Regions from separate parts of the Delftia sp. BGA-UO-ETr-SB1 genome, predicted to be linked through region 2. Evidence: predicted binding sites of a transcription regulator. Region 2 holds the regulator's gene; each other region holds the start of a gene.

Region 1 (3,270 bases), on a different contig from region 2:
GATCTTCTCAAGGCAGTAGCCCAGGCCGCGCACGGTGGCGATGCGGATGGGGCCGCGCTCTATCTTCTTGCGCAGGCGGTGGATATAGACCTCGATGGCGTTGTTGCTGACCTCGTCGCCCCATTCGCACAGGCGCTCGACCAACTGGTCCTTGCTGACCAGCCGGCCCGCACGCTGCAGCAGCACTTCCAGCAGGCCCAGCTCGCGCGCCGACAGCTCGACCATCTTGCCGTCGATGGTGGCCACGCGGCCGGCCTGGTCGTAGACAAGGGGGCCATGCTTGATGGTGCTGCTGGCGCCACCCATGCCGCGCCGCGTGAGCGCGCGCACACGCGCCTCCAGCTCGGACAGCGCAAACGGCTTGGCCATGTAGTCGTCGGCGCCGTAGTCCAGCCCCTGCACACGCTCTTCCACGCTGTCGGCCGCCGTGAGGATGAGCACCGGCAGCGCATCGCCCCGGCCGCGCAGCTTCTTGAGCACTTCCAGCCCGTGCATCTTGGGCAGGCCCAGGTCCAGGATGAGCAGGTCGAACTCGCTGCTGGTCATCAGCGCGGTATCGGCCTCGCTGCCGTTGGCCACATGGCTGACCACGGCGCCCGAGCCGCGCAGGCTGCGCAGCAGACCATCGGCCAGGACCTGGTCGTCTTCGGCAATCAGAATGCGCATGGGGTTGTCTCCTGAAATACAGACGCGCTCTGGATGTTGGCAATGCGCGTCTTTGATTCCTAGGATTCTAGGATGCGCCCCGCCCCACGGGCAGGGACCTTACCCGAGTGAGCCGCCGCCCGCATAGGCCTCCAGCCCCAGCGCCACCACGGTGGCGATGTCGTCGCCGACTTCCTCGCGGAACTCGGCCTCGGCCTGGGACACGGCGTCATGGAAGGCCTGCAGCCATGCCAGGCCCGCAGGCGTGAAGCGGATGCGGCGTGCGCGCGCATCGCGCTCGTCGCTTTCGCGCGTGACCAGGCCCCAGGCCTCGCATTGGGCCACCAGGTCGCCCATGGACTGCTTGGTCATGCCAGCGCGCTCGGCCAGGTCGGTGAGCCTGTCGCCAGCCAGCGACAGATGCCGCGTGATGTGGATGTGGGCCGCACCCACCTTGTCGCGCGCCGCAAGATTGGACAGCGCCAGCGGCACCTCCACATCGCGCGCCATGAGCTGCAGCACACGCGCGTCGAACCGCCGCATGGCATGGCCGAGCAGGCGGCCCAGGTGGGTCTGGCGCCAGGCATCGGCGGGCGGCGTGACGGGGGAAAACTCACTCATGGATGCATTGTGGAGGCAAATCCAACAAGTCAGGAAAACTGACTAAAAACACCAACAAAACAAACCAACAAGCCCATAAACTACTGTTCAAGCATCCAGCCTGAATGCAAATACAGAGCTGAAACCCCAGCCAACCCAGGAGTCCGCATGAACACCGCCGTCACCACCGCCAACAGTGAAAAAGCCAAGGCCCTGCAGGCCGCACTCGCCCAGATCGAAAAGCAGTTCGGCAAGGGCACGATCATGCGCCTGGGTGAAGGCGAAGCCATCCAGGACATCCAGGTCGTCTCCACCGGCTCGCTGGGCCTGGACATCGCCCTGGGCGTTGGCGGCCTGCCCCGTGGCCGCGTGATCGAGATCTACGGCCCTGAATCCTCGGGCAAGACCACGCTGACGCTGCAGGTCATCGCCGAAATGCAAAAGCAGGGCGGCACCTGTGCCTTCATCGACGCCGAGCACGCACTGGACACCAGCTACGCCCAGAAGCTGGGCGTGAACCTCAACGAAGTGCTGATCAGCCAGCCCGATACCGGCGAGCAGGCCCTGGAAATCGTGGATAGCCTGGTGCGCTCGGGCGCCGTGGACATGATCGTCGTGGACTCGGTGGCCGCCCTCACACCCCGGGCCGAAATCGAAGGCGAGATGGGCGACCAGCTGCCCGGCCTGCAGGCCCGCCTGATGAGCCAGGCGCTGCGCAAGCTGACAGCCACCATCAAGAAGACCAACTGCATGGTCATCTTCATCAACCAGATCCGCATGAAGATCGGCGTGATGTTCGGCAGCCCCGAAACCACCACGGGCGGCAATGCGTTGAAGTTCTACGCCTCGGTCCGCCTGGACATCCGCCGCACCGGCACCATCAAGAAGGGCGACGAGGCCATCGGCAACGAGACCAAGGTCAAGGTCGTCAAGAACAAGGTCTCGCCTCCGTTCAAGACCGCCGAGTTCGACATCCTCTTCGGCGAAGGCATCTCGCGCGAAGGCGAAATCCTGGACATGGGCGTCAACGCCAAGATCCTCGACAAGTCGGGCGCCTGGTATGCCTACAACGGCGAGAAGATCGGCCAGGGCCGCGACAACGCCCGCGAATTCCTGCGCGAGAACAGCGGCCTGGCCGTGGAGATCGAGAACAAGGTGCGCGACAGCCTGGGCATCGCCCTGCTGCCCACGGCCGGTGGCGATGCCCCCGAAGCCAAGGCCGCCAAGACGGGCAAGGCCAAGGCCGACAAGGACGGCGTGATCGAAGCCTGAGCGGCCTGACCCCTCACTGCAGGCGCTGCCGCGCCTGCACACACTGTGTTTGCCATCTTGGCGCAGGCTCACGTCTGCGCCTTTTTTATCGCCGGGACGCCCCAAGGCAAAAAAGCGGCCCCCTTGGGGGCAGCGGACCTTGCGCAGCAAGGGGAGCGTGGGGGCCTTTTTTATTCGGGACGATTCAGGAGACATTGCCGCATGGGATTCGCCAAGCTGTCGCTCAAGGGCCGGGCGCTCAAGCTGCTGGGCCAGCGCGAACATTCACGGCTGGAGCTGGAACGCAAGCTCGCCCCCCATGTGGAGGAAGGCGAAGACCTGGGCGCCATGCTCGATGCGCTGGAGCAGCGCGGCTTCATCAGTGCCCAGCGCGTGGCCGAGTCCGTGCTGCACCAAAAGGCCGCACGCTTTGGCACGGCACGCGTGGTGCAGGAGTTGCGCAACAAGGGGCTGGACGATGGACTGGTGCGCGCCGCCGCAGAGCAACTGCGCGCCACCGAACTGCAGCGCGCCCTTGCCGTATGGCGCCAGCGCTTCGGCGCACCACCGGCCACACCGCAGGAACGGCTCAAGCAGATGCGTTTCCTGGCCGCGCGCGGTTTTGGTGGAGAAATTGCGAGCAAGGTGCTGCGGGGGCGCAGCGAAGACTGGGACGCAGGAGCAGAGGACGAAGGCTAGTCTGCGCGCCGGGTCGCACCCCAGCACACCAGCGACCCCACGGTCACCAGCACCACGCCCTGCCAGAAGCCCCAG
Region 2 (3,270 bases):
GATCATCAATCTGGTCAAGGAACGCATCGCCCAGGCCGATTGCGCCAACGGCTTCCTGTTTGATGGATTTCCCCGCACCATTCCCCAGGCAGACGCCATGAAGGCCGCTGGCGTGAAGCTGGACTACGTGCTGGAGATCGACGTGCCCTTCGACGCCATCATCGAGCGCATGAGCGGCCGCCGTTCCCACCCCGCCTCGGGCCGCACCTACCACGTCAAGTTCAATCCGCCCAAGGTCGAAGGCCAGGACGACGTGACCGGCGAGCCGCTGGTGCAGCGCGAAGACGACAAGGAAGAAACCGTCAAGAAGCGCCTGAACGTCTACAGCAGCCAGACCCGCCCCCTGGTGGACTACTACCGCGCATGGGCCGAAAAGGAAGCCGCAGCGGCCCCCAAGTACCGTGCCATCAGCGGCCTGGGCTCGGTCGAGGACATCACCCAACGCGCACTGGCTGCACTGGCTGAGTGATGCAGGCCATGTGCCGCAACGAAAAAAGCACCCGGCGGGTGCTTTTTTGTTGACCGCCGGCAACCGAAGAAATACCGGCGTCGCCGCCCGGCTCAATCGCGCGGCTGCGCTGCCAGCGCCAGCATCATCGCAATCCGGGCCTTTGCCACAGGCAGCTGCGCCAGATCGGCCTCTGCCGGGTTGGTCCCAAGGCCGGAGGCCACGGGCAGGCCTTCGGCACAGCGCGTGCCCCGCCAGATCCAGACACCCTTGTCGCGGGCACGCTGCAAGGCCGCTTCCATGCCTTCGTGAACCGTCGCATTGCCCGTGCCAGCCACGACGATGCCACGCACGCCTGCCGCCACCAGCGCATCTACACCGCTGGCACGCGCCAAGGCGCCGCTGAACACCACCTCGACCCAGGGCAGCTCATCCAGCGCCAGCAGACCTGATGACGTGAGCGCAGGCACCACGGCCCGCACGGACGGCGCATCGGGCACCAGCCAGCGCACACGCCCTTCCTCCACCAACGCCTGCGGCCCGCCTTCCACGGAGCGCATTGCCTGCAGCCGGTAGGGATGGACCTTCTGCACCTGGGCTGCCGCATGCACCTCGCCGCCTGCCACCACCCATACGCCGCTGCGCCCGCCGCTGGCAGCCACGGTCACGGCATCGCGCAGATTCTGCGGGCCGTCTGCTAACAGGGCCGTGGCCGGGCGCATGGCGCAGGTCAACACGATGGGTTTGGTGGCCGGCAGCAGGCTGTGCAGCAGCCAGGCCGTCTCTTCCAGCGTGTCCGTTCCATGCGTGATCACCACGGCACGTGTGTCCGCATCCTCCAGTGCCTGCATGCAGGCGCGCAGCAACGCGCGCCACACGGGCCAGTCTATATCCTTGCTGTCCACCTGCGCGATCTGCTGCGTCTGCACGGGTCCCAGCGCCTGCTGCTCCAGGTCCGGCACGGCCTCCAGCAGCGACTGCACCGTGATCTGCCCGGCCTTGTACCCCACGCCCTGCGACTGCGAATCCGCCCGGCCGGCGATGGTCCCGCCCGTGCCCAGAATCACCAACTTTGACTGCCCCACTTGCACCTCTTGGAAAACTGGTTAAAAATACAGATACTGTATAAATCATCAGATGGCCTCCCAGCCTGCCATCTGCCCTCAAGGACCGGACGCACGCCATGCTCGACCATCCCAAGCTCACCGCCCGCCAGCAACAGATCCTGGACCTGATCCAGGCCGCCATCTCCCGCACGGGCGCGCCTCCCACCCGCGCGGAAATCGCCAACACGCTGGGCTTCAAGTCCGCCAACGCTGCCGAGGAACACCTGCAGGCCCTGGCCCGCAAAGGCGTGATCGAACTGGTCAGCGGCACCTCGCGCGGCATTCGCCTGCGTACCGACACCGTGCGCAACATCAATGCCGCGCGCGGCACCAGCTTCGGACTGCCGCTGTCGGCCCTGGCACCGCTGATGCTGCCCCTGGTGGGCCGCGTTGCGGCGGGCTCACCCATTCTCGCGCAGGAACACATCGACCAAACCTATTCCGTCGAGCCCAGCCTGTTCCAGACGCGCCCCGACTATCTGCTGCGCGTGCGCGGCATGTCCATGCGCGACGCGGGCATCATGGACGGCGACCTGCTGGCCGTGCAGTCCGCACACGAAGCCCGCAACGGCCAGATCGTCGTGGCGCGCCTGGGTGACGAAGTCACCGTCAAGCGCCTGCGCCGCACCACGCAGGGCGTGGAACTTCTGCCGGAAAACCCCGATTACCCGGTGATTCGCGTCGCCCCCGAAGAGGCCTTTGCCATTGAAGGCCTGGCCGTGGGGCTGATCCGCAACAGCATGTCCATGTAAGCCGGACTGGCGGCCCTTCTCCGGCCGCCTCACCCCATTTCACGCACCGCCCAGGTGGTAGGCGCGAAGCCTTGGAGCTTCGCCCTGGGCGGAGCTTTGCCCGCAAACCGCAATCCTGCCTGTGTCCATGCCTCTTTGAAACACGCCAACAGGAGTCGTCACATGGGATTCGCTCTGCCAACACTGTCTTCTTTTTCCTTCCTGCGCCTGGCACATGGCATCCGCCTGACTGCGACCGCCATGGAGTCGGCCATGCCTCTTGCACAAGCCCCTGCGTGCCAGCCATTACCTGCCGCAGCACCCGAGCCCGCCAACGTGATCTCTTTCAGCAAGGCACGCCGGCGCAGCCAGCAGCGCCGCGGCAAGGCCGCACGCGCTGCAGACCATGGAGATGCCCAGCTGATCCTGCCATTGCTGCCGACGCAGCCCACCCTGCAATCCGCGCCTGAGCAGCCTTCAGGCCTGCGCATCATCCAGCGGTCGCCGCAGGAGCAGCCGGAATGCCTGTTCATCTCCGGGCGAATGGCGGATGTCTGCGCTGCGCTGGAGCGCATGGAGGCACACGGCGGATCAGCGTCCAACTGAGGCCCGATGCAAGGTGTGCGACACACCTTGCACGACACAAACCTGGGCGGCGCGGACCGCGTGCCGCACGAGGAATCGGCCTGCGCAAATCTGGTGCAGGCTGGCGGCCACCACTGCCCTGTAGCGCACATGCAACAAGTGGATGCCCTCTTTGCGGGAGGGGCGCCGGCCTGAAAGATAATTGATAAGCATTCTTATTATCTTTTGCAGCAGCGATTGCCACTGCGCGCCCGCCTCCTCCGCCCCAGCCTTCTCCGTGCACAGCCTCTACCAGAACCACCATCCCTGGCTGGAAAGCCTGCTGCGCAAACGCCTGGGCAACCGTGACGATGCCGCCGACCTGGCCCAGGACACCTTTGTGCGCCTGCTGCGCTCGCCC
Region 3 (3,270 bases), on a different contig from region 2:
GGCGCCGAACTGCCGGCCGGGCAGGGGCCAGGGGCCGTTTTCGATGTCGGCGCACAGCAGCTCGCCCACGCCCTGCAGGCCGGCCAGGGCCTGGGCGTCGCGGTCCACGCCGGTCACGGCGTGGCCACGCGCATGGAACCAGCGCATGTGCCGGCCGGGGCCGCAGGCCACGTCAAGCACCGAGGCCTGGGGCGCCAGAAGGTGCGACCAGCGTTGGATCCAGGGCGAGGGCGGCGTGGCTGCGTGCATGTGCAATTTTGGAAATAAAGTGAAAGCGGCCGACATTGTGCCGCCAGGCCTTCGCCGCTGCCGCTTCCATTTCAGAAGCAGGCCCAGATCTGGTCTGCCATGCCCAGCATGAACTGCGGCTGCAGGTAGAGCATGAAGACCAGGCCCAGCACCAGCAGCACGGCGGCCCACAGCGCCAGCCTGCGCAGGATGCGTGGGCGGGGCCTGGTGGATGTGGTCATGGATGTCGTCATGTCAGGCAGCGGCCTGGGCCGCGCGCAACCGTGCCACGGGGGCTTCGCGTATGGGCAGGTTCAGCAGGCCGGCGGCCACGCCCAGGCCGATGGCCAGGTACCAGACCACCTGGTAGCTGCCTGTGTGGTCATAGAGATAGCCGCCCAGCCAGACGCCCAGGAAGCTGCCCACCTGATGGCTGAAGAACACCATGCCGCTCAACATGGACAGATGCTGCACGCCGAAGATCTGGGCCACGGTGGCATTGGTCAGCGGCACGGTGGACAGCCACAGCAGGCCCATGGCGGCAGAGAAGATATAGACCGACCAGGGCGTCAGCGGCGCCAGCAGGAAGAGCACGATCACCACCGAGCGCGTGAAGTAGATGGTGGACAGCAGATAGCGCTTTGGCAGGCGCTGGCCCAGGTTGCCGGCCACGTAGGTGCCAACGATGTTGAACAGCCCCACCAGCGCCAGCGAGATGCTGGCCACCTGCGGTGCCAGGCCGTAGTCCTTGAGGTAGCTGGGCATGTGCACTCCGATGAACATCACCTGGAAGCCGCAGACGAAGTAGCCGGCCGTCAGCAGCACGAAGCTGGGCGTGCGCAGCGCTTCGGCGACGGCCTGGCCCGCGCTCTGGTCGCGCACGGGACGGGCGTTGCCGGCCTGGAAGCCGGGCTCGCGCAGGCCGAAGGCCAGCGGAATGATCATCAGCGCGCACAGCGACAGCAGCAGCAGGGCGTTGGACCAGCCGAAGTTCGCGATCAGGCTGCCTTCCACGGGCACCATGAAGAACTGGCCGAAGGAGCCCGCCGCCGCCGTCACGCCCATGGCCCAGCTGCGCCGCGCCACGGGAATCTGGCGGCCCAGCACACCGTAGATCACGGCATAGGTGGTGCCTGCCTGGGCTGCGCCGATCACCACGCCGGCCGTCAGGGCGAACCAGGTTGTCGTGGGCGCCATGGCCATGCCGGCCAGGCCCAGCGCATACAGCAGCGCGCCCACCAGGAGCACGCGGAAGGCGCCGAAGCGGTCGGCCAGCATGCCGCCGAAGATGCCGAGCACGCCCCAGGACAGGTTCTGGATCGCGATGGCCAGCGCGAAGGACTCGCGCGTCCAGCCCATCTCCTGGGTGATGGGCTGCAGCCACAGGCCGAAGCCATGGCGGATTCCCATGGACAGCGTCACGACTGCGCCCCCGCACAGCAGTATCTGCACCATGGACATGGGTTGGTTGTTTTTTTGCATGCGGCAAACTTTAGCGAAACTCCGGGTTTTGCGCTGTGCCGCTTGGGTCGCCCATGCGCCAGCGCGGCCCTTGATGGCAGCGGCTTTTTCGGGATAGTCAATGTCAATGACTGTGAATGCATCCAGCACTGAGCCGGGCCGCGCACTACAATCCGCCCCCATGGCAGTCAAACCATCTCCCACTTCCGCCAGCGAATACTCCGAAGGCTCGATACGCGTGCTCAAGGGCCTTGAGCCCGTCAAGCAGCGTCCCGGCATGTACACGCGCACCGACAACCCCCTGCATGTGCTGCAGGAGGTGATCGACAACGCGGCCGACGAGGCACTGGCCGGCTTCGGCAAGAAAATCCGCTTCACCCTGCATTCCGACGGCTCCTACAGCGTCGAAGACGACGGCCGGGGCATCCCCTTCGGCATGCATCCCGAGGAAAAGGCGCCCGTGGTGGAGCTGGTCTTCACGCGGCTGCATGCGGGCGGCAAGTTCGACAAGGGCAAGGGCGGCGCCTACAGCTTCTCGGGCGGCCTGCACGGCGTGGGCGTCTCGGTCACGAACGCGCTGGCCACGCGCCTTGAGGCCTGCATCCACCGCGAGGGCAAGGTGGCCACCATCGCCTTCTCGGGCGGTGACGTGGTCGAGCCTCTGCAGTCGCGGCCGCTGGCCGCGGGCGAACGCAAGCAGGGCACGACCGTGCGCGTGTGGCCCGATGCCCGCTATTTCGAATCGCCCCAGCTGCCCATGGGCGAGCTGATGCACCTGCTGCGCAGCAAGGCCGTGCTCATGCCCGGCGTGTCGGTGACCCTGGTCAACGAGAAGACGCGCGACACCCAGACCTGGCAGTTCAAGGGTGGCCTGCGCGACTACCTGCAGCAAAGCCTGCATGGCGAGGCGGTCATCCCACTGTTCGAGGGCGAGGGCTTTGCCGACCGCCACCACGACAGCTTTGCCGAAGGCGAGGGCGCCGCCTGGTGCGTGGCCTTCACCGAGGACGGCGCACCGCTGCGCGAAAGCTATGTCAACCTGATCCCGACCACCGCCGGCGGCACGCATGACAGCGGCCTGCGCGACGGCCTGTTCCAGGCGGTCAAGGCCTTCATCGAGATGCACTCGCTGCTGCCCAAGGGCGTCAAGCTCATGCCGGACGACGTGTTTGCGCGCGCCAGCTATGTGCTCAACGCCAAGGTGCTGGACCCGCAGTTCCAGGGCCAGATCAAGGAGCGCCTGAACTCGCGCGATGCCGTGCGCCTGGTCAGCGGCTATGTGCGCCCCGCGCTGGAGCTGTGGCTCAACGAGCACGTGGAATGGGGCCGCAAGCTGGCCGAGATCGCCATCAAGGCCGCGCAGACCCGCCAGAAGGCGGGCCAGAAGGTCGAAAAGCGCAAGGGCTCGGGCGTGGCCGTGCTGCCGGGCAAGCTCACCGATTGCGAAAGCCGCGACCTGAGCCTGAACGAGGTCTTCCTGGTCGAGGGCGACTCGGCCGGCGGCAGCGCCAAGATGGGCCGCAACAAGGAAACCCAGGCCGTGCTGCCCCTGCGCGGCAAGGTGCTCAACACCTGGGAGGT

The links. The regulator LexA, encoded in region 2, represses DNA repair genes until DNA is damaged. The targets are predictions, from matches to a motif close to ACTGTATNNNNATACAGT.
Region 1: the regulator LexA is predicted to act here: its motif matches at 1,366-1,383, upstream of recA (recombinase RecA).
Region 3: the regulator LexA is predicted to act here: its motif matches at 1,820-1,837, upstream of AC57B5_RS26640 (DNA topoisomerase IV subunit B).

Annotation. Positions count from the first base shown of each region.
Region 1 is NZ_JCAQOW010000005.1:1,638,265-1,641,534, forward strand. It holds gene AC57B5_RS17600 (response regulator) at 1-666, opposite strand, end outside; gene AC57B5_RS17605 (MarR family winged helix-turn-helix transcriptional regulator) at 766-1,266, opposite strand; gene recA (recombinase RecA) at 1,414-2,517, shown strand; gene recX (recombination regulator RecX) at 2,719-3,195, shown strand; gene yddG (aromatic amino acid DMT transporter YddG) at 3,192-3,270, opposite strand, start outside.
Region 2 is NZ_JCAQOW010000004.1:999,263-1,002,532, reverse strand. It holds gene adk (adenylate kinase) at 1-469, shown strand, start outside; gene AC57B5_RS05055 (asparaginase) at 562-1,533, opposite strand; gene lexA (transcriptional repressor LexA) at 1,632-2,306, shown strand; gene AC57B5_RS05045 (hypothetical protein) at 2,469-2,891, shown strand; gene AC57B5_RS05040 (sigma-70 family RNA polymerase sigma factor) at 3,148-3,270, shown strand, end outside.
Region 3 is NZ_JCAQOW010000006.1:1,732,121-1,735,390, forward strand. It holds gene AC57B5_RS26625 (class I SAM-dependent methyltransferase) at 1-249, opposite strand, end outside; gene AC57B5_RS26630 (hypothetical protein) at 321-470, opposite strand; gene AC57B5_RS26635 (MFS transporter) at 484-1,710, opposite strand; gene AC57B5_RS26640 (DNA topoisomerase IV subunit B) at 1,871-3,270, shown strand, end outside.